DNA from 2 places in the Deferrisoma palaeochoriense genome. Region 2 is predicted to be linked to the other one. Evidence: riboswitches for the same ligand, from Rfam matches in the RefSeq annotation. Region 2 holds a riboswitch; the other holds the start of a gene.
The links. A riboswitch is a leader RNA that binds a small molecule or an ion and turns the genes downstream of it on or off. The one in region 2 is predicted to bind cobalamin.
Positions count from the first base shown of each region.

Region 1: linked by a shared signal. The riboswitch ahead of ACYQ8L_RS13890 (ABC transporter ATP-binding protein) and the one ahead of ACYQ8L_RS02090 (hypothetical protein) in region 2 are both predicted to bind cobalamin.

Region 1 covers NZ_BAAHXI010000054.1:8,141-19,051, reverse strand. The annotation lists gene recG (ATP-dependent DNA helicase RecG) at 1-1,063, opposite strand, end outside; gene ACYQ8L_RS13930 (7-cyano-7-deazaguanine synthase) at 1,068-2,123, opposite strand; gene ACYQ8L_RS13925 (purine-nucleoside phosphorylase) at 2,415-3,275, opposite strand; gene ACYQ8L_RS13920 (helix-turn-helix domain-containing protein) at 3,272-4,132, opposite strand; gene ACYQ8L_RS13915 (tetratricopeptide repeat protein) at 4,164-4,979, opposite strand; gene ACYQ8L_RS13910 (response regulator) at 4,984-5,334, shown strand; gene ACYQ8L_RS13905 (PfkB family carbohydrate kinase) at 5,612-6,532, opposite strand; gene mtnP (S-methyl-5'-thioadenosine phosphorylase) at 6,535-7,404, opposite strand; gene rlmN (dual-specificity RNA methyltransferase RlmN) at 7,534-8,577, opposite strand; cobalamin riboswitch at 8,708-8,887, shown strand; gene ACYQ8L_RS13890 (ABC transporter ATP-binding protein) at 9,026-9,928, shown strand; gene ACYQ8L_RS13885 (ABC transporter permease) at 9,925-10,659, shown strand; gene cobI (precorrin-2 C(20)-methyltransferase) at 10,854-10,911, shown strand, end outside.
Region 2 covers NZ_BAAHXI010000004.1:15,858-26,768, reverse strand. The annotation lists gene ACYQ8L_RS02095 (sirohydrochlorin cobaltochelatase) at 94-1,011, opposite strand; gene ACYQ8L_RS02090 (hypothetical protein) at 1,053-1,310, opposite strand; cobalamin riboswitch at 1,470-1,651, opposite strand; gene rbr (rubrerythrin) at 2,182-2,757, shown strand; gene katG (catalase/peroxidase HPI) at 2,820-5,027, shown strand; gene ACYQ8L_RS02075 (Fur family transcriptional regulator) at 5,124-5,585, shown strand; gene gap (type I glyceraldehyde-3-phosphate dehydrogenase) at 5,631-6,638, opposite strand; gene ACYQ8L_RS02065 (RrF2 family transcriptional regulator) at 6,735-7,211, opposite strand; gene aspS (aspartate--tRNA ligase) at 7,273-9,075, opposite strand; gene ACYQ8L_RS02055 (cytochrome c3 family protein) at 9,128-9,508, opposite strand; gene hisS (histidine--tRNA ligase) at 9,505-10,785, opposite strand; gene ACYQ8L_RS02045 (diguanylate cyclase) at 10,800-10,911, opposite strand, start outside.

The DNA of each region.
Region 1 (10,911 bases), on a different contig from region 2:
TGGGCCGGCACAGCCGCCGGAGGTTGAGGCCGTGCTGCTCGGCCAGGATCTCGGTGGGGGCCATGAGGGCCGCCTGGTACCCCGACTCCACGGCCATGAGCGCGCTCAGGAGCGCCACCAGGGTCTTGCCGCTCCCCACGTCGCCCTGGAGCAGCCGGTGCATGGGCCGGGGGGCCTCCATGTCGCGCCGGATCTCGCCGAGCACCCGGCGCTGGGCCGCGGTGAGTTCGAAGGGGAGGCTTTTGAGCAGGGGCTTGATGAGCCGGAAATCCGGCCGGAAGGCGATGCCCCGGGCCGGCCCCTGGCCCTCGCGGCGCAGAAGCAGGCCCAACTGGAGGAAGAAGAACTCCTCGAGCACGAGCGCCCGGCGGTGCCGGGCCACCCAGCGGGGGAGGTCGGGGCCGCCCCGGCTGGGGAAATGCACCTCCCGGTAGGCCTCGGCCATGGGGGGAAGGCCCAGATCCTCGGCCAGCGGCTCGGGCACCAGGTCCACCACGGCCGGCAGGGCGTGGGCCAGCGCCGCCTCCAGGATGCGGCGCAGGGCCTTGGGATGCACCCCCTCCACCTCGGAGTACACCGGCACCACCCGCTCGAGCCCGCCCGGGTCGTCGCCGGGGTCGAGGGGCTCGAGCTCCGGGTGGTCGATCTCGGGCCGGCCCTGGAACACCCGCACGGTGCCGGAACCGGCCACCTCGGTGCCGGGCCGGAACCGGTCCTGGAGCCACCGGAAATTGCCCCGGAACCATTTGAGGGTGACCCAGCCCGCGCCGTCGGTGACCCGGGCCTCCAGGACCCGGCGGCGGTGGTAGTCCCTGACCCCGATCGCCTCGACCCGGGCCCGGAAGACCGCGGTTTCGCCCGGCGCGAGGCGATTGAGCGGGGTCGGCCGGGTGCGGTCCTCGTGGCGAAGGGGCAGGAACACGAGCGCGTCGCCCAGGGTCCTCAGGCCCTTGCGGCCGAGCTTCTCCGCCACCCTCGGGCCCACGCCCCGCACCGTCGTGAGCGGGGTGGCGAGCACCGAGCGCATGTGGCGGTACGAGGCGAGGTCGGCCGGCCGGCGCACCGGGTCAGAACCTCCAGGGCTCGATCTCCGGATCCTTGCGTTTCCGGGCCCGCACCGTCTCGGGCAGGTCGTCGGGCGCGGGGCCCACCCCGACCTCGTGCTCGTCCCCGGCCTTGGGGCAGTACCGCAGGAGCACCCCGGCCGCGGCCTCGAGGTCCTCCGGGTCCCGGAGCCGCAGGAGCCCCAGGGGCCCCGGCACCTCCCGGGCCTTGAGGAACCGGTCGCCCTCCCGGGCCAGGGCGGCCACGGCCCGGTTCTCCCCCTGGTTCCGGCCCAGGGTGAGCCAGCTTCCCCCCGGCAGCCGAAACGGCCGGCCGGCGAGCAGGAGCCGCACGTCCTCCGAGGAGCGCTCCTCGGCCGGCACCTCGTCGAAGTACCGGCGCACCCGGTTCGCCAGCGTGGGGTCGGTGAGGTAGCACCCCCCGGCCGGGCTCGGGTACTCCGTGATCCCCAGCTTGGCGGCGAGTTCCATCTGGGGCTTGCGCGACCGCCCCCGGAACCCGTAGAGCCGGCTCCGGTCCACCCAGCCGTGGCGCTCGGGCGCGGTGATGGGCAGGAGTTGGGCGGAAAGAGGCCGGAGGATGAGCTCCCGGGCCCCCGACTGCCGGGCCACGGCGTTCATGGCGTCGCGGCGCTGGCTCATGGGCCGCTGCCCCAGGACCTCGCCGGTGATGAGGAACCGGGCCCCCTCCTCCTTCATGATCTCCAGGGCCTTGCGCACCAGAAAGATCTTGCAGTCGATGCAGGGGTTGAAGTTCTTGCCGTACCCGTATTTCGGGTTCGCGAGAACCTCCATGTACTCCTCGGACACGTCCACCACCCGGGCCGTGATGCCGTACTTCTCCCGGAAAAAGGCCTCCACCTCGGCCTCCCGTCCCCGCTTGTGCCCGCCGAAGAACGGGGTGATGAAGTGAAGGGCCAGGACCTCGACCCCCTGGTCCTGGACCACCCGGGTGGCGAGGATCGAGTCGAGCCCCCCGGACAAGAGGCTTACGGCCTTGACCGGCCCCTCGGGAGCCGGCGTCTGGTCGCTGGGATTACGGGTGTTCTCGGCGTTCACACCGTCTCCTTGGTGTCAGACGTCAGACGACAGAGGTCAGAGGTCGGTTTCCAGCCTCCTCGCGGGACGCCCCCTTCTCCTTCTCCCCCTCCCCCCTGCCCCCCTCCCACCAGGGGAGGAGGGTACGCTCGACGCCGCCCCGGCCCGCTCTTTGTCTCCCTCTCCCCCCACCAGGGGGGAGAGGGTGCGCTCGACGCCGCCCCGGACCGCCTTCTGTCTCCCTCTCCCCCGCCGGGGGGAGAGGGCCGGGGTGAGGGGGGCGCACGGGGAACCCGGCGAGGCGTGCGCCCGTTATCCGCCCCCTGGCTTCGGCGCCCCGAACCCTCCGGCCCCCGGCCGGCTCGCCCTCCACGCCCGGATCGTGGCTTCCAGCAGGGTCCGGCCCTGCCCGGCGTCGCGGGCGGCCTGGGCCACCACGTCCCGGTGGTCCAAGGCCGAGGGGCCGAGGCCGGCCGCGGGGTTCGCCACCCGGGCCCAGGCCGCCACCTCGAGCCCCAGGAACCGCGCCCACACGGCCTCGGGCACCACCGACATCCCCACCACCGACGCCCCGGCCCCCCGGGCCCAGGCGATCTCGGCCGGGGTCTCGTAGGTGGGCCCCGGGAACGCCGCGTACACGCCCCGGGCGATGGGGATCCCTTCCGCCCTCGCGACCTCGGGCCACAGATCGGCCCGGTAGGTCCCCGTGAGGTCCACGAACGCCGGCGTGCCGTCGGGGGTCCGGACGGCCTCGAGGGGATTTCTCCCCAGCCAGTTCAGGTGGTCGGTCACGAACACCCAGGTCCCGGGAACGAGGGCGGGGTCGAGCCCTCCGGCCGCCGCGAAGAGCACCAGGAACCGCACCCCGAGACGGGCGGCCAGGCGGACCGGGAACGCGGCCTGGGCGGGTGTGATGCCCTCGTAGAGGTGCCGCCGGCCCTGGAACACGAGGACCCGCTCGCCGGCGATCTGCGCCACCCCCACCCGGCCGGCGTGGCCCGGCACCCCGGGCGCCCCGAGCCCGGGCACCCGCTCGTAGGGGATCGCGTCCGGAAGCCCCCCCACGACGGGCCCCAGCCCAGACCCCAGGACCACGGCCACCTCGGCCCGGAACCCCTCGCCCAGCACCCGGGCCGCCGCCGCGGCCAGGGGGTCGCGCCAGGGACCGGTCACGGCCGCAACCCCTCCAGGTCGCGGGGGAACCGGAACTCCTTTACCTCGCCGGGCCGGCCCGGCACCTTGAGCGCCTCGCCGTTCCACGAAAACCGCACCCCGCCGGCGTTCCCGAGTTTCACCAGGAACCCCTCGGAGGCCTCGTAAGTCCGGGTCTCCCCGGGCCGGAACACCCGGTCCACGGGCTTTCCGCCGTCCGCCACCACCCGGACCCAGGCCTTCTCGGTGGCCGTGATCTCGAGCCGCAGGCGTTCCGGCCGGGCGGGCTCGGCCACCGGTTCCGGGGGCGGGGGCTGCGCCTGCGGCGCGGGGGCGGTCTCGGCAACCCCTTCGGGGGCCGAATCGCTTTCCCGAATCGGCGGGGGCTCGGCCGGCGCCGGCGGGGCGGGAGCGGGCTCCCCCCGGGCCGGGACGTGCGAGGCCACGGGCTCCGGTGCCCCCCGGCCCCACAGCCACCACCCCGCCCCCGCCAGGAGCACGATCAGCAAAACCGCGGCCCAGGCGAGGGGCGGCAGGCCTTTGCGCCGCCGGCCCCGGAGCGACACGTCCCAGTCGGGCTCGGGAAGCCCCCCGGCCGCCTCCCCGGCCTCGTCGGGCCGCGCCCGGCGGTAAAGGGCGGTGAACTCCCCCTCGTCGGCGCCGAGCTCCTTGGCCACCACCCGCACGAACCCCCGGCCGATCACCCCCTTCGGGATCCGGCCCCAGTCCTCCTTCTCCAGGGCATCCAGGTAGGCCTTCCGGATCCGGGTGGTCCGGGCGAGGTCGTCGAGCGAGCGGCCGGCCGCCTCCCGGGCGGCCCGCAGCCTTTCGCCGAAGCCTTGGGGCTCGGGGGGCCGTTCCTGTTCGCCGGTGGTCATGGCCGCAACTCCTGGTCGCCGGGGGTTGCCCCTACTGGGTCAGGTCCAAGTAGGTCTTCGCCGATTTGCCCACCTCGGTCCCGGGCGCGAGCTTCCAGGCCTCCTCGAAATCGGCCCAGGCCCCCTCCCGGTCGCCGGCCTTGAGCCGCACGAGCCCCCGGTACAGGAACACCTCGCCGTCCCGGGGCAGAAGCCGCGCCGCCTCGTCCAGGTGCCGCCGGGCCTCCTCCAGCTCCCCTCGCTCGTAGAGCACGATGCCCAGATTCTTGTGGGCCAGGGGGAACCCGGGCGCCACCTCCAGGGCCTCCCGGAGCCGCCGCTCCGCCTCCTCCGCCCGGCCCTGCTTGTACAGCGCCCAGCCCAGGTTCGTGAGGGCCCGCTCCTGGGTGCCGTAGAACACGTTCTTCAGGGCCTCCTCCAGGGCGCTCACTGCCTCGGGGTACCGGCCGGTGTCGAGGTACAGGGCACCCAGGTTGTTCCAGGCCTCGGAGTAGTCGGGCTTGAGCTCCACGGCCTTCCGGAACGCCCGCTCGGCCTCGCCCACCTCCCGGCGGGCCCAGTAGGCCAGGCCCAGGGCGTTGTGGACCTCGGGGTCCTCGGGGGTGAGTTGGGCCGCCTTGGTGAACTCCCGCAGGGCCGGCGCGGGCCGCCCCTCGGCCAGGAACGCGACCCCGAGCTGGTAGGCGGCCTTGGCCTCGTTTCGCACGGCCTCCTTGTTCCCGGCGCACGCGGCCAAAAAGATGAGGAGGGCGGCGAAGAAAACCCCTTGACACCTGGCGCTCGGCCGGTACCTTAGCGCCGGTTTGAATCCCGGCCGGGATGCTGGGAGGGGGCAGGAAGGAGTCATGGCGTTGGGCCGCATCCTTTTCGTCGACGACGACGAAAACATCCGGTTTCTGTTGCAGGAGGAGCTGAGCCTCGCGGGCCACGAGGTGGTCGTGGCGCCCGACGGGGCCCGGGCGCTCGAACTCCTCGACGAGATCCACCCGGATCTCGTGATCCTCGACCTCAAGATGCCCGGCATGGACGGCCTCACGGTGCTCGGGGCGATCCGCCGGCGCGCCCCCGACGTTCCGGTGGTGGTGTTCTCGGCCTACTGCGAGCCGGCCCACCAGGCGCTGGAGCAGGGGGCCAACGCCTGCGTGGCCAAATCGGCCGACCTGACCGAACTCCACCGCCAGGTGAGCCGGTACTGCGCCTAGCACGGCCTGGCGTACCAACACCAACGGAAGCGTTGCCGGAGCCCCCGCCTCGCCATGGGAACCCGCGGGTGGGGGGCTGGTGGAGAGCCGGGCGCGGCCCCCCACGTCGCCGCGCCCTCACCAGGCTTGGGTCCCTTTCGAAGCTCCGGAACTTCCGCTGCCGGTGCCCCGGCCTACCGAACTGCGACGGCATGCGAAGGCGCGGGGAATCGGGTGCTGCACTCGCGCCCGGCCGGAGCCAGTTCCCCACCCGCATCCGGCGATCGTTCCGAAGGGATCAGTCCACCTCCGCCTCGAACTCGGTGAGGGTCCGGAACTGCCGGAACCGGGCCGCCACCTCGTCGTAGGTGAGCCGCTCGAGCCGCCGGAAGCTGAAATCCTCCACGTTGAAGCTCGCCAGGGCCGAACCGAACACGATGGCCCGGCGGATGTTCTCGGGCTCCAGGTTCCCGGTGCTCGCGAGATACCCCATCATGCCTCCGGCGAAGGTGTCGCCGGCGCCCGTGGGGTCGAACACCTCCTCCAGCGGAAACGCCGGGGCGGCGAACACGTGGCCGTCGGCGAAGTACATGGCCCCGTATTCGCCCCGCTTCACCACCACCCCGCTCGGGCCCCACGAGAGGATCTTCTGGGCGGCCTTCACGAGGTTGGGCTCCCCGGCCAGCATCCGGGCCTCGGCCTCGTTCAGGACCACCATGTCCACCCGCTCGATCGCCTCCCGCAGGCTTCCGGGCTTCCCCTCGATCCAGAAGTTCATGGTGTCGAGGGCCACGAACCGGGGCTCCTCCACCTGGTCGCGGACCCGCTTCTGGAGATCGGGGTCGATGTTCGCGAGGAACACGTAGGGGCAGGCCCGGTGGGCCGGCCCAAGCTCCGGCTCGAACCCCTCGAACACGTTGAGATGGGTCTCCAGGGTGTGGGCCTCGTTGAGGTCAAACCCGTACCGGCCCTTCCACCGGAAGGTTTTCCCCGGCGCCCGCACAAGCCCGGAGAGGTCGGCGCCCCGTTCGGCCAGGAACCCGATGCGCTCCGTCGGGAAGTCCTCGCCGATCACGGCCACCAGCCGCACCGGCGCAAACAGGCTTGCGGCCGCGGTGAAGTAGAGGGCCGAGCCCCCCAGGGCCTCGTCCTCCCGGCCGAAGGGGGTCTCCACGGCGTCGATCGCCACCGATCCCACCACCAAAAGATCGCCGCCCATCCTCAGCCCTCCCCGCCCAGGTACCGGCCGAACAGAAGGTCCACCCGCCGCCGGGTCTCGGGCGGGATCTTGGCCGGGTCGGTCAGCACCGCGTACCGGGCCGCCTCGGCGCAGGGGCAGGTGCGCTCGGCCGGGATCCGGGCCACGGCCTCCCGCACGATCCGCCGGGCCGTTTCGACGTTTTTGTGGAGCACCTCGAGCACGGCCTCCACGCTCACCTCTTCCTCGGTTTCGTGCCAGCAGTCGTAATCGGTGACGAGCGCCACCGTGGTGTAGCAGAGCTCGGCCTCCCGGGCGAGCCGCGCCTCGGTGGCGTTGGTCATGCCGATCACCCGGGCGCCGATCGCGCGGTACCAGTGGGACTCGGCCCGGGTGCTGAACTGGGGCCCCTGGATGCACACGTAGGTGCCGCCCCGGTGGAACGGCACGCCCACGGCCTCCCGGGTGGCCCACACCGCCTCCTGGAGCGCGGCGCAGATGGGATCGGCCATGGCCACGTGGCCCACGATGCCGTCGCCGAAAAAGGTGTTCTCCCGGCCCCAGGTGCGGTCGAGGAACTGGTCGGGCAGGCAGATGTGGCCCGGGGCCACCCCCTCCTCCAGGCTCCCCACGGCCGAGATGGAGATCACCCACTCGACCCCCAGAGACTTCAGGGCCCAGACGTTGGCCCGGTAGGGGACCTCGGAGGGCAGGAACCGGTGACCCCGGCCGTGGCGGGGCAGAAACACGAGTCGCCGGCCGCCCAGCCGGCCCTCGATCAGCGCGTCCGACGGGGGGCCGAACGGGGTGGGCACCTCGACCTCCCGCACGTCGGTCAGGCCCTCCATCTCGTACAGGCCGCTTCCTCCGATGATGCCGATCGCCTTGTCCATGAACTCCTCGCTAGGGTCGTTGGTCGTATTGGTCGTAGGTCGCGGGTCGTAGGTCGTTGGTCGCAAGTCGTAGGTCGTTGCGGCCAGGGACGAAAGGGACGGCAGGGACCCAAGCCGCCGCCCAGCCGCCTAGCCGCCTAGCCGCCCTGCCTCATCCGCCTTGAGCTGGCCGCAGGCCGCCAGGATGTCTTCGCCCCGGCTCTTTCGCAGGGTGGCCGTGAAGTTCTTCCGGAGCAAAACCTCCTGGAACGCCGCCACCGCCTCCGGGTCGGGCCGACGGAACGGGCTCTCCGGATGGGGGTTGTAGGCGATCAGGTTCACCTTGCACCGGACGTCCGACAAGAGCCGCACGAGCCGCCGGGCGTCGGCCGGGGTGTCGTTCACCCCGCCCAGCAGCACGTACTCGATGGTGTACCGGTCCCGGGGCGGGAGCGGGCTCTCCCGGAGGGCCGCCAGGAGCTCGGCGATGGGGAACCGGCGGTTCACGGGCATGATCCGATCGCGCACCTCGTCGGTGGTGGCGTTGAGGCTCACGGCCAGGCTCCCCAGCATCTCGGGCGGCAACCGCCGGATCCGGTCGGCGAGCCCGGAGGTCGACACCGTGAGCCGGCGGCGGGTGATGTTGGGCCCGTGGTCGCTCGACAGGATCCGGAACGCCCGCACCACGTTGTCGAAGTTGTGCAGGGGCTCCCCCATGCCCATGAACACCACGTTGGTGATCCGGCGCTCGGGCCCCATGCGGGCCTGTCCCACGAGCACCTGGGCCACGATCTCCCCGGCCGTGAGGTGGCGCCGGAGCCCCAGGGTTCCCGTGCGGCAAAAGGCGCAGCCCATGGCGCAGCCGGCCTGGGTGGACACGCACTGGGTCACCCGGCCCTCGTCGGGCATGAGCACGGTTTCCACCCGCTCGCCGTCGGCGAGTTCCAGGAGGAGTTTTACGGTGCCGTCCCGGCTCACCTGCTCGTGCACCACCCGGGGCACCCGGGCCGAGGCGGCCTCGGCGAGGCGCGCCCGGAGGCGGGCCGAGAGGTCGGTCATGTCCTCGAACCGGGTCACGCCGCGCTTATAGAGCCAGTGCATCACCTGGCGGGCCCGGAACCGCTTCTCCCCCAGCGTCTCGAAGAATCGCTCGAGGCCCTCCAGGTCGTGATCGAACAGGTCGACGGCGGTCATGGTCGTTTCGTAACGCCCCGTTCCAAGGGGATTTGCCGGCCCGGGGCCGGACCCGGCTTTATACCGTGGGCCGCGAAGGCCCGTCAAACGCCCGGCTTGACACATCCGGCCCGGGGGGATAAAAGAACGGTTCAATTTACGTCCGCCGGTGCCCCCAGGGGCTGAAAAGGGAAGTGGGGTGAAAGTCCCCCGCGGACCCGCCGCTGTGAGCGAGGACGACGGGCCACTGGAGCCACTGGCCGATCGGCTGGGAAGGCGGCCCCGAGGACGAATCGCGAGCCAGAAGACCTGCCGGCCGGACGCCCCGCGCGCCAAACCTCCCCGGGTGGATTCGGGAGGGCGGGGAATCCTTGAGGAGCTTCGAAAACGGGAAGCCCGCTCCGTGGTGGAGTGGGCTTTTTTCGTGGGGCTCCGGCCTTTGTAAGGAGATCGCCCGGATCGATCGGGCATGGGGAAGAGCATGCGGGAGGCGAGCGTCGCCGTAGAGCCGCGGGGGGCCGAGCCGGCCCCGGCCGTCGAGGCCCGGGGGCTCGTGAAGCGGTTCGGCAAGGTCCGGGCCCTCGACGGGCTCGACCTCGAGCTGCGGCCCGGGGAGATCTACGGCTTCCTCGGGCCCAACGGGGCCGGCAAGACCACCACGATCCGGATCCTCACGGGGCTTCTGCGGCCCGACGCCGGCACGGCCCGGGTGGGCGGGGCCGACGTGCTGCGGGACCCGGTGGCCGCCAAGGCCCAGATCGGGGTGGTGAGCCAGCAGCTCAACCTCGACCCCGACCTCACGGTGGCCGAGAGCCTCGAACTCCACGGCATCCTCCACGGCATGCCCCGGGCCGAGCGCCGGGCCCGGGCCGCGGAACTCCTGGCCTTCGCCGGCCTGGCCGAACGGGCCCGGAGCCTCGGCCGCACCCTCTCGGGAGGCATGAAGCGCCGGGTCACCATCGTGCGGGCGCTCCTCCACGAACCCCGGATCCTCTTTCTGGACGAGCCCACCGTGGGCCTCGATCCGGCCACCCGGCGCCGGCTCTGGGACCTCATCCGGGCCGTGAACCGCCGGGGGGTCACGGTGCTCCTGACCACCCACTACATCGAGGAGGCCGAGTTCCTGTGCCACCGGGTGGGCATCCTGGACCGGGGCCGGCTGATCGAGGAGGGGGAACCCCGGGCGCTTCTCGCGGAACTCGGCGAGTACGCCGTGGACGTGGTGGGGGACGACGGCACCCGCACCCGGTTCTTTCCGACCCGGGAGGCGGCCCTCGGGTTCCTCAGGCAGGCCCCGGAGGGCGCCGGGCTTCGGCGCACGAACCTGGAGGATCTCTTCCTCCAGCGCACGGGACGGAGGGTGGAGCCGTGAACGGGGTGGCCGGGGTGCTCTACCGGGAGCTTCGGATCTACCGCCGGCGGTGGAAGAAGCACCTGGCGTCCTACGCGGTGTCGCCGTTTTTGTTCCTGGTGGTGTTCGGGTGGGGGCTGGGCCGTCACGTGGAACTCGACGGCGTGGGGTATCTGGCGTTCATGATCCCGGGCCTCGCCACCATGGCGAGCATGACCCAGAGCTACGGCACGGCCACCGAGATCAACATCGCCCGGTTCTACTGGCGGATCTTCGAGGAGTTCCAGATGGCCCCGGTGCCGGCCTGGCAGATCGCCCTGGGCGAGGTGATCTACGGCATGGTCCGGGGGCTCGCGGCCGCCGTGGTGGTGTACCTTCTGGCCTGGCCCTTCGGGGTCCGGCCGCCCCTGAGCCCGACCGTGGGGGCCCTGTTCGGCCTCCACACCTTCGCGTTCGCCTCGGCCGCCGTGACGGCGGCCATGGTGGTGCGAAGCCACGCCGACCAGGGGCACATCAACACGTTCTTCATCGTGCCCATGTCGTTTTTGTGCGGCACGTTCTTCCCGCTCGACCGGCTGCCCGGGTGGGCCGAGGCGCTGGCCTACGGGCTTCCGCTCACCCACTCGAGCCTCACGATCCGGGCGGCGAGCCTGGGCCAGCCCGTGCCCTGGGTCCACGCCGCGGCCCTGGCCGGGTTCGCCGCGGCGTTCTTCGCCTCGGCCGTGTGGGCCGTGCGGCGAAGCAGTTCGTAGATCAGGCTTGGAGGCTAGGAAGCTGGGAGGCTGGAAGGCCGGGAACCGGGAACGGTTTTGGCGTATTTCCTTGCAGCCGTCCGGAGCGGGCACTCAGGCCCCGGGGTGGGCTCGCATGGGAGGGATCCAGACGCTTTTCGGCTTTCTAGCGTTCCAGCCTCCCCGCTTTCCAGCCTAAACAACGAGGAGTCCCCATGAGCACCCTCGGCACGTTTTACGGCATCGGCGTCGGCCCCGGCGACCCGGAGCTCC
Region 2 (10,911 bases):
GTTCCGGCCCCGTTGTCCGGGCCGCCGTTCCGAAAAAAGGGACGGGGGAGGGGTGCCCTCCCCCGGACGAAAGGAGCGTTGGATCGGGTTGGGTCACAGGCGGCGCAAGACCCGCTCGATCTCCCGGATGAAGATCGCGTTGATCTCGGGATAGAACCCGAGCCCCTTGTAGTAGCGCTCCCCCCCGAGTTCCACGGTGGGGCAGTCGGCGGTGAACCCGGCCGCCTTCATCTGCTCTTTCCAGGAATCGAACTCGTCGCCCATGATGTCGTTCATGACGTGGTCGCCGGCCACGTACATGAGGGGCACGAACCGGGCCCGTTTCACCCGGTAGGCCTTGGCCGGCTCGAGGCCGTTCTCGGGGCCCAGGATGCCCTCCACGGTGCCGACGAAGGCGTTGGGGAACCGGCGGCGCAGGAGCCGGTCGAGGCCCAGGTAGGCGATGTTCGCCCCCACGTGGGTCTGGGGGCTTCCGTGGGCCGCCAAGACGTTGCAGCCCTCGTCCGGCGGCAGGAACGAGGCCGAAAGGATCTCGAGCACCTCGTGGACCGTCTCCCAGCGCTGGAGAAGGGCTTCGCCGGTCTCGATGTGCAGGTCCGGGAACCGCTCGACGATCCGCAAGACCTCCTCGTACTCCTCGCCGGGAAAGACGTGGAGGGGCTGCACCACGGCCTTGGTGTACCCGGCGGCCTCCAGGTCGGCCAGGGCCTGCTGGAGGCTTTTGAGGCGCTCGGGCCTGCCCTCCTTCGCCCACCGGGCGTTCACCCGTTCCCGGATCACCTCCGACGTGAAGGCCCAGCGCACCTCGTATCCCGGGAGCGCCTCCCGAAGCTGCCGCTCAAACGCGTCGTAGGTGACCTGGGCCTTGGTGCTGGTGCCGAAGGCCGCGATCACGATGGCCGGTTTGTCCTTGAGGGTGCGGGTCATCATCTGGGCCGCCCGGGCCGACTCGGGCAGGGCCCACACGAACGCCAAGAACAGGATGAGGGCGATACGGCTGCGACGGAACATGGGGGCCTCCTTTCGGGCGTTGTTGGAGAAAAGGGGTTGCCTCAACCAAAAATCCTCTCGCACAAACAACCGAGCTCCACGCCTCCCCCGGGCCCCGGCCTCGCCACGCGCAGCGTTACCTGCCCGGCCCCCCGTTCCACGAGGCGCAGCAGGGCGTCTGGCACCGTGGGCCACCCCGGGGCCGAGGCGGCGATCTCGGTCCACTCCGGGTCCAGCCCCAGATCCCCGGGCAGTTCGGCGGGGTCGGCGGCGGCGATGCGGGAGACGTCGGCCAGGTAGAGCACGGTTCCGGTGTTCATCGAGTCCCTCCTTGTGGGAGTTGGCCCCGGAGCGGGGAGGGACGAGACGGCGGTTCCGGCACCACGAAAAAAGCCCGCACGCGCCATGGCGTGCGGGCTTCCCGTTTTCGAAGCGCCGGGTTGCGGTCCCACCCTCCCAAAGGCCCGGGGAGGTTCGCGTGGGTCGCCCGTCTGCCGGCAGGTCTTCTGGCTCGCGCGTCGTCCTCCGGGCCGCCTTCCCAGCCGTTTCGGCCAGTGGCATCAAGGCCCTTCGTCAGCGCTCACAGCGGCGGGTCCGCGGGGGAATCGCACCCCTCTTCCCTTTTCAGCCCCAGGGGGGCACCGGCGGGCGTCATGCTGATTGTGTCCCGGACGATACGACGGCGGCCGCCTGCCTGTCAACCGCCATTTCTGTCCCGTGGAGTCCTCCGCCGGGGCGGTGCGCCTTGACAAACCACCCCCGTCGTCCATGCTGCCGACGTGCCAGGGGTCCGAAGATCCATGGCAACGTCCTAATACTTTCTACTTTCAAGAGTCTTGCCGGCGGCGGGTGGGGAACTGGTTCCGGCCAGGTGCGAGTGCGGCACCCGATCGCCGCGCCTTCGCATGCCGTTGTCGGCTCGGCAGGTCGGCGCGCCGGCAGCGGAAGTTCCGGATCTTCCAAAGCAACCCAATCCTGGTGGGGCGCGGCAACGTGGGGAGCCACACCTGGCTCTCCACCAGCCCCCCAGCCGCTGGTTTCCGTAGCATCACCGGCGATCTGACAACACCCCAGTCGATGCGATTATTTCCTTGTTAGGAATTTTTCTTGACAATTTCCCTTCTCCGTGGCACCCTGCCACCATCACCAATCCTCACCCGGTCCGCGCACGCGGCCGAAAGGAGACCCGTCATGGCATCGATCAAGGGAACGCAGACCGAGAAGAATCTCCTGACCGCTTTCTGCGGGGAATCCCAGGCCCGAAACCGGTACACCTACTTCGCGAGCAAGGCCCGAAAGGAAGGGTTCGTCCAGATCTCGGCGATCTTCCAGGAAACGGCCGACCAGGAGAAGGAGCACGCGAAGCGGCTCTTCAAGTTCCTGGAAGGGGGCGAGGCGGAGGTGCAGGCGTCCTTTCCGGCCGGTGTGATCGGGTCCACCCTGGAGAACCTGCTCGCGGCGGCGGCCGGAGAGAACTACGAGCACACCCAGATGTACCCGGAGTTTGCCCGGGTGGCCCGGGAGGAGGGGTTCGACGAGATCGCGGAGGTGTTCCTGGCCATCGCCGTGGCCGAGAAGCACCACGAGGCCCGGTACCGGGCCCTGGCGGCCAACGTGGAGGCGGGACGCGTGTTCCGGCGGGAGGAACCCGTCGTCTGGAAGTGCCGCAACTGCGGGTATCTCCACGAGGGACCCGAAGCCCCGGAGGAGTGCCCCTCGTGCGCCCACCCCCGGGACCACTTCGAACTCTTCGTGGCGGCCTGGTAGCGGGCGAAGCCGCACCGCGCAGCAGCCCACGGCAGCGAACCCGTGAAAGGGAGGAATCCGTCATGGCACCGAACGAGAAGAAACCGAGGAAGCGGTGGATCACCGATTGGTGGCCAAACCGGCTGAACCTCAAGATCCTCCGCCAGCACTGCCCCAACGCCAACCCCTACGGGCCGGCCTACGACTACGCGAGGGAGTGCGCCGGGCTGGACCTCTCCGCTGTCAAGGAGGACCTCCGGACTCTCATGACCACACCCCAGGAGTGGTGGCCGGCCGATTTCGGGCATTACGGCCCCCTGTTCATCCGGCTCGCCTGGCACAGCGCGGGGTCCTACCGGATTCACGACGGGCGCGGCGGCGCCCGTACCGGGGAGATCCGCTTCGCCCCCCGGATCGACTGGCCCGACAACATCGGCCTCGACAAGGCAATCCGTCTGCTTTGGCCGGTGAAGCAGAAGTACGGACGCAAACTGTCGTGGGCGGATCTGATCGTGCTCGCAGGCAACGTGGCCCTAGAGTCCATGGGCGTGAAGGTGATCGGGTTCGCCCTGGGAAGGGAGGACGTTTGGGAGCCGGACGAGGGGGCGGACTGGGGTCCGGAAGAGGAGATGCTCACGGGGGACAAGAGGTTCAAGGGGGGCGGACTGGAAAAGCCCTTCGCAGCCACGGAGATGGGCCTGATCTACGTGAACCCCGAAGGCCCAGAGGGAAACCCCGATCCTGTGGGATCGGCCAAACAGATCCGGGTTGCGTTCGCCCGGATGGGGATGAACGACGAGGAAACGGTGGCGCTGATCGCTGGCGGCCACGCCTTCGGCAAGTGTCACGGCGCGGCCCCCGACACCCACCTCGGCCCGGATCCCGCTTCGTCCCCCCCAGAGGAGCAGGGCCTGGGGTGGAGGTTCGGCTACAAGACCGGGAAGGGGCCCGACGCGTTCACCTCGGGGTTCGAACTCGCGTGGTCGCCGACGCCCACCCGGTTCGGGATCCAGTATCTCCACTTGCTCTTTCACAACGAGTGGGAGTTGACCGAAAGCCCAGCTGGGAAGAAGCAGTGGGTGGCCAAGGGCGCCAAGCCCATCATCCCCGACGCCCACGACCCGAACAAAAAACACCCGCCCATGATGCTCACGGCCGACCTGGCCCTGCGGTTCGACCCGGACTACGCGAAGATCGCCCGGCGGTTCCTCGAAAACCCCGGGGAGTTCGAGCAGGCCTTCGCCCGGGCGTGGTTCAAGCTCATCCACCGGGATCTGGGCCCCCGTTCCTGCTACCTGGGGCCGGAGGTCCCGGCCGAGGTGTTCGTCTGGCAGGATCCCCTCCCCGACCGGGAGTACGAACTGATCGACGAGGCCGACATCCGGGCGCTCAAGGAGGAGATCCTGGCCTCGGGCCTGAGCGTTCCCCGGCTCGTCTACACCGCCTGGTCCTCGGCCTCCACCTACCGGGACTCGGACCGGCGCGGCGGGGCCAACGGCGCCCGAATCCGGCTCGCCCCCCAGAAGGACTGGCCGGTCAACCATCCGGAAGACCTGGCCGAGGTGCTCGCCGTCTACGAGGAGATCCAGAGGCGGTTCAACGAGCGGCAGACCGGCGGCAAGAGGGTTTCCCTGGCGGACATGGTCGTGCTCGGGGGCTGCGCCGCCTTGGAGGCGGCGGCAAGGAAGGCCGGCCTGGACATTTCCGTGCCCTTCGTGCCGGGGCGGGTGGATGCGACCCAGGAACAGACCGACGTCGCCTTCTACTCCGCCCTGGAGCCCGTGGCCGACGGCTTCCGCAACTACTGGAAGGACGGGGAACCCTTCGACGAGGCCGACGTGCTGAGCACCCCCGAGTATCGCCTGGTGGACAAGGCCCAACTCCTCACGCTCACCGTGCCCGAGATGACCGCTCTTGTGGGCGGGCTGCGGGCCCTCGGGGCCGTGTACGGCTACGGGAAGCACGGGGTGCTCACCGAGACCCCGGGCACGCTCACGAACGAGTTTTTCGTGAACCTGCTGGACATGGGAACCGAGTGGAAGGCGGCCGACGAGCACCGGTACCTGTTCCACGGGTACGACAGGGCCACGGGTGCGAGGAGATGGACGGCCACCCGGGTGGATCTCGTGTTCGGCCACCACGAGGAACTGCGGGCGGTGGCAGAGGCGTACGCGAGCGCTGACGGATTGGAGGAGTTTGTGCGCGACTTCGTGGCCGCGTGGTACAAAGTCATGCACCTCGACCGGTTCGACCTCCCCAAGGACGCCCGGGCTGCGCCCGCCAACCCCTAGGGCCGCGGGGAGCCCGGGCGTTCCCCCGCCCGGGCTCCCCGCTTTTTCCGCGCACGCCCAGGCCACCTCGGGTACCCCTTGCACGGAGGCCCTCCAATGACCGCCCGCACATCGTCTGTCGATCCCGAACTGGAGCGCTTGCGGGAAGCCTTTCAGCGCCACGGGCTCCGTCTGACCCATCAGCGCATCGAGCTCTACCGCGCCGTGGTATCAGACCCGAGCCACCCGACGGTGGAGGCCGTATTTCGGCGCGCCCGAACGAAACTACCGACGGTGTCTCTCGACACCGTCTATCGCGCCCTGTCCCTGTTCGAGAAACTCGGGCTCATCACCCGGGTCGATCCAACAGGGTCTGGGGTGCGCTACGACCCGGATCCCACCCCGCACCACCACCTCGTGTGTCGCCGATGCCAAACCATCCTGGACTTCCGATGGCCGGAGGCGGATGAACTGGAGCCCCCGATTCCGGCATCGACCTGGGGGGTGGTCGAAGGACGCCGGGTCGAGATCTGGGGGCTGTGCAAAGCGTGCGCGGCGGCGGGGCAGGAAAAGGGATGACCCGCCCCCCAGGGCGGCAGCGCAGGGGATCCCGCCGAGGTCCCCCTACCCCACCCGAAAGGCGAAGCGCTCGGCCAGGTCCACGAGCCGGTTGGCGTAGCCCCACTCGTTGTCGTACCAGGCCTGGAGCTTCACGAAATCGCCCCCCACGACCCGGGTCTGGGGGCCGTCCACCACGGCCGAGAAGGGGCTTCCGACGTAGTCTGCCGAGACCAGGGGCTCCTCGGTGTAGGACAGGATGCCCCGGAGCGCCCCTTGGGCCGCCTCCCGGAGCGCGGCGTTCACCTCCCCGGCCGAGGCCGGCCGCTTCAGGGCCACCGTGACGTCGGCCAGGGACACGTCGGGGGTCGGCACCCGCACCGACACCCCGTCGAGCCGGTCGGCGAGCTCGGGGAGCACAAGGCCCACCGCCCGGGCCGCGCCGGTGGTCGTGGGCACGATCGAGACCCCGGCGGTGCGCGCCCGCCGCAGATCCGGATGGGGGGTGTCCAGGAGCCGCTGGTCGTTGGTGTAGCTGTGCACCGTGGTCACGAGGCCCCGGCGCACCCCGAAGGCCCCGTGGAGCACCTTCAGGATCGGCGCCAGGCAGTTCGTGGTGCACGAGGCGTTGCTCACCACCCGGTGTTGGCCCGGATCCAGGAGGTGGTCGTTCACCCCCAGCACCACCGTGAGGTCTGCGCCCTCGGCCGGGGCCGACACCACGACCCACCGGGCACCGGCCCCCAGGTGCCGTTCGGCGGCGGCCCTCCGGGTGTTCTGGCCGGTGCACTCCAGGACCACATCGATCCCGAGCTCGGCCCAGGGGCACGCCCCGGGGTCCTCCGCCCGCACGAAGGGCACCTGCCGGCCGTCCACCCGGAGCACCCCGGGTTCCGCCGCCACCTCGCCCCCGAACCGGCCGTGGACCGAGTCGTACCGGAGCAGATGCGCGAGCGCGGCCGGGTCGGCCCGGTCGGACACGGCCGCGACCTCGACCCCGGGCCGGCCCCAGGCCACCCGGAAGGCGCTCCGGCCGATCCGGCCAAACCCGTGGATGGCGATGCGAACGGGCATCCGAACTCCTCCCACCGAAACGCCACCGCCCCGGCAGGGACCGGGGCGGGCGGACGAGGGCGGCGGGGCGCGCCCCAGCCGGGGGGCGCCGGCGCCTCAGATGTAGTACATGAACCGAGCGTCGAGCTGGCGTTCGATCCCCAACTCCTCGGCCCGCTGGCAAAGGTCCTGGATCGTGGTGTTGCGAAAGATGTCGGCGATCTTGTCCCCGATCTCCTTCCACATGGGGCTCGCCACGCACACGTCCTTGCGGTCGCAGGTGGGGGCGTCGCAGTCGGCCTCGTCGATGTCGCTCACGCAGAACACGAGTTCGATCGGCCCCTCGGTGCAGGTGACGATGTCGTAGAGGGTGATCTCGCTGGGCTTCTTGAGCAGAAAGTACCCGCCCCGGGGCCCCCGTTTACTGCCCAGGATCCCGGCCTTCTTGAGCTTCTGGAAGATCTGCTCCAGGTACCGGGGGCTGATCTGCTGGCGTTCCGAGATGTCCTTGATCTGGGCCGGAAGCCCTCCGGCGTGGTAGGCGATGTCGAAGATCGCCCGCACCCCGTACCTGCTCTTGGTCGTAAGTTTCATGGCGTCTCCCTCTCGGGTTCCCGATTGACGCGCGCGAAAATAGCAGCCCGCCCGAAAGGGGTCAAGGGGCCGGGGTTTCGGGCCGGCGCACCCGGATGTGCAGCTCCCGCAGCTGGGCCGGGTCCACCTCGGCCGGCGCCTCGGTCAGCAGGCAGGTGCCCCGCTGGGTTTTGGGGAACGCGATCACGTCCCGGATGCTCGGGGTGCCGCACAGGAACATCAGGATCCGGTCGAACCCGAACGCGATGCCGCCATGGGGCGGCGCCCCGAACGAGAGGGCGTCCAGGAGAAACCCGAACTTCTCCCGGGCCTCCTCGGGGCCGATGCCCAGGGCGTCGAACACCTTCTCCTGGGTCTCCGCGTCGTGGATCCGGATCGAGCCCCCCCCGATCTCGACGCCGTTGAGCACCAGGTCGTAGGCCTGGGCCCGGACCTCCAGGGGCCGGTCGCCGAGCTTCTCCACGTCCTCGGGCACCGGGCTCGTGAACGGGTGATGGAGCGCCACGTAGCGCTTCTCGTCGGGGTCCCATTCGAGGAGCGGGAAGTCCGTGACCCAGCAAAACGCCCACCGCCCCTCGGGGATGAGCCCCAAGCGCTCGGCCAGATGCACCCGGAGCTTCGAGAGCGCGAGGTTCGCGACCTTCTCGGTGTCGGCCACGAAGAACAAGATGTCGCCGGGCTCCGGCTCCGCCGCCGCCCGGATGCCTTCGCGGGCGTTGTCGCCCAGGAACTTCGCGATGGGCGACTGCCAGGTGCCGTCGGGTTGCACGCGGATCCAGGCGAGTCCCTTGGCCCCGAACGGGGCCACGAACCCGGCCAGGTCGTCGATCTCCTTGCGGGAAAGCGCCTCGCCGGCGCCCTTGGCGTTCAGCACCTTGACCACACCGCCCTTGGCCACGGCCTGGGCAAACACCTTGAACTCGCACCCCGCCACCGAGGCGCTCACGTCGGCGAGCTCCAGGCCGTACCGCAGGTCAGGGGCGTCGGTGCCGTACCGCGCCAGGGCCTCGGCGTAGGGCATGCGGGGGAACGGCCGCGGCAGGTCCACGCCGAGGGTGTCCTTCCACAGCCGGCAGACCATCGCCTCCATCAGATCCAGCACATCCTCGGCCCCCACGAAGCTCATCTCGAGGTCGATCTGGGTGAACTCGGGCTGGCGGTCGGCCCGGAGATCCTCGTCGCGAAAGCATTTGACGATCTGGAAGTAGCGCTCCACCCCGGCCACCATGAGCATCTGCTTGAAGAGCTGGGGGCTCTGGGGCAGGGCGTAGAACTTGCCCGGGGCGAGCCGGCTCGGCACCAGGAAGTCCCGGGCCCCCTCCGGGGTCGACCGGGTCAGGACCGGGGTTTCCACCTCCCAGAACCCGTGCTCGTCCAGGAACCGCCGCACGCTGGCGGCGGCCCGGTGCCGCAGGGCCAGGTTCTTCTGGAGGGCCGGCCGCCGGAGATCGAAGTAGCGGTACTTGAGCCGCAGGTCCTCCCCCACCTCGGCCTCCTCGTCCACCGGGAACACCGGGGTCTGGGACCGGTTCAGGATCTTGAGTTCCTGAACCTTCACCTCCACCTGCCCCGTGGGGAGATCCGGATTCTCGGTGCCCTCGGGCCGGGGCGCCACCTCGCCCCGCACCGCGATCACGTACTCGCTGCGCAGGCGGTGCGCCTGCTCGTGGGCCCCGGGGGACACGTCGGGGTAGAACACCGCCTGCACGAGCCCCGAGCGGTCCCGCAGGTCCACAAAAATCAGGCCGCCGTGGTCCCGGCGGCGATGCACCCAACCCATCAGGGTCACGGTCTGGCCGACGTGCTCCGGCCGGATCTCGCCGCACGGGTGGGTGCGGCGCCAGGTTCCCATCGGTTCGATCACGCTCGTCCGCTCCGTTCGGGATTCGTTGGAAATCAGGGAGAAAAGCCCCCGGCTACCCCGCCCGCATCAGCTTGTAGCTTTCCTCGCTGCCGTGGGGGTCGTGGCAGGAGAGGCATTTCCCCCCGGCCCGGGTGTGCTGGGTGCCCGTGCCCCGCTCGTGGCACAAGAGGCACAGCCGCGCCGGCTTCGTCTTGAACTTATACTTCCCGGCCTTGGACGCCGTGCACGGCTGGCCCACCGGCACGTGGCACGACACGCAGCCGTCGACCCCGGCCTGTTCGGCCGCCACGGGGCCGTGGAGGAACTGGGGCTTCATGATCTCGGCGTGGCACCCGCCGTCGATGCAGGTGCCGGCCGCGGTGATCCCGGCCGCGCCGAGGCCCAGGGCCACGGCGGCCAAAGCGATCAGGGCGTCCTTCGGGATGCGGGTCATGGCTCCTCTCCTTGGGGAGTCGTCGTCGCGCGATCGGCGAGGTACGCCTCCAGGGCGGCCGCCTCCACCGGTTCCTGCTCGCCCGTGGCCAGATCCTTCACGGTCACCGTGCCGGCCGCGAGCTCGTCCTCGGCCAGGATCAGGGCCACCCGGGCCCCGCTCCGGTCGGCCGCCCGCATCTGGGCCTTGAAGCTCCGGGGGGCGAGATCGATCTCGGTACCCAGGCCCCGGGCGGCCAGGCTCCGCCGAAGCGCCAGGGCCCGGTCGGCCGCCTCCGGCCCCCGCACCACCCAGTACCCCACCGGCCGGGTGACCGGCACCCTGCTCGGGTCAAGGAGAAGGGCGAGCCGCTCCATCCCGGCGGCAAACCCCAAGGCCGGCACCGGCGGGCCGCCCAGGGCTTCCGACAGCCCGTCGTACCGGCCGCCGGCCGCCACGGCGTTCTGGGCGCCCAGGCCTTCGGCCAGGAGCTCAAAAGTCGTGCGGTTGTAGTAGTCGAGGCCCCGGACCATGCGGGGGTTCACGGCAAAGGGGATTCCGCCCCGTTCCAGGATCTCCCGGACCCGCCCGAAATGGGCCGCGCAGTCGGGGCACACGGCGTCGGGGATGAGCGGGGCCTCGGCGGTGCGTTCGCGGCACCGCTCCCGCTTGCAGTCCAAAACCCGAAGGGGATTCGTGTCGACCCGGCGCTGGCAGTCGGGGCAGAGCTCGTCCCGAAGGCCCCGGAGGTGCTCCCGCAGCCTCTCCACGTACGCCCGGCGGTCGATCGGGCACCCCAGGGTGTTCACCTCCAGCCGGAGCCGCTCGGTCAGGCCGAAGGCGCCAAACAGGTCCCAGAGCACGGCCAGCACCTCGGCGTCGGCCTCGGGCTCGGCCCAGCCGAAGCATTCGACCCCGATCTGGTGGAACTGCCGGAGCCGCCCCTTCTGGGGTCGTTCCCGCCGGAACATGGGGCCCATGTAGTACCACCGGGCCCGGGGGGCCGAGCGGTGCAGCCCGTTTTCCAGGTACGCCCGCACGGCCGAGGCGGTGCCCTCGGGCCGCAGCGTCACCGAGTTTCCGCCGGTGTCGACGAAGGTGTACATCTCCTTCTCGACGATATCGGTCGCCTCGCCGATCGACCGGCGAAAGAGCGCCGTGTCCTCGAGGAGGGGGAGCCGCACCTCCCGGTACCCGAACGCCTCGAGCACCCGCCGGGCCACGGCCTCCATGTGCTGCCACAGGGGGGCCTCGTCCGGGAGCACATCCCGGAATCCCTTGAGCTTCTTGATCTCCATGTGGGGAATGTCCGTCAGAGGAGACGGGCCTCGTACACGGCGTCGCGCGAGGCCTCCTTGTTTCGGTACATGGCCCGATCGGCCTTGTCCACGAGTTCCTCCCGGGAGCCGGCGTCGTCGGGGTAG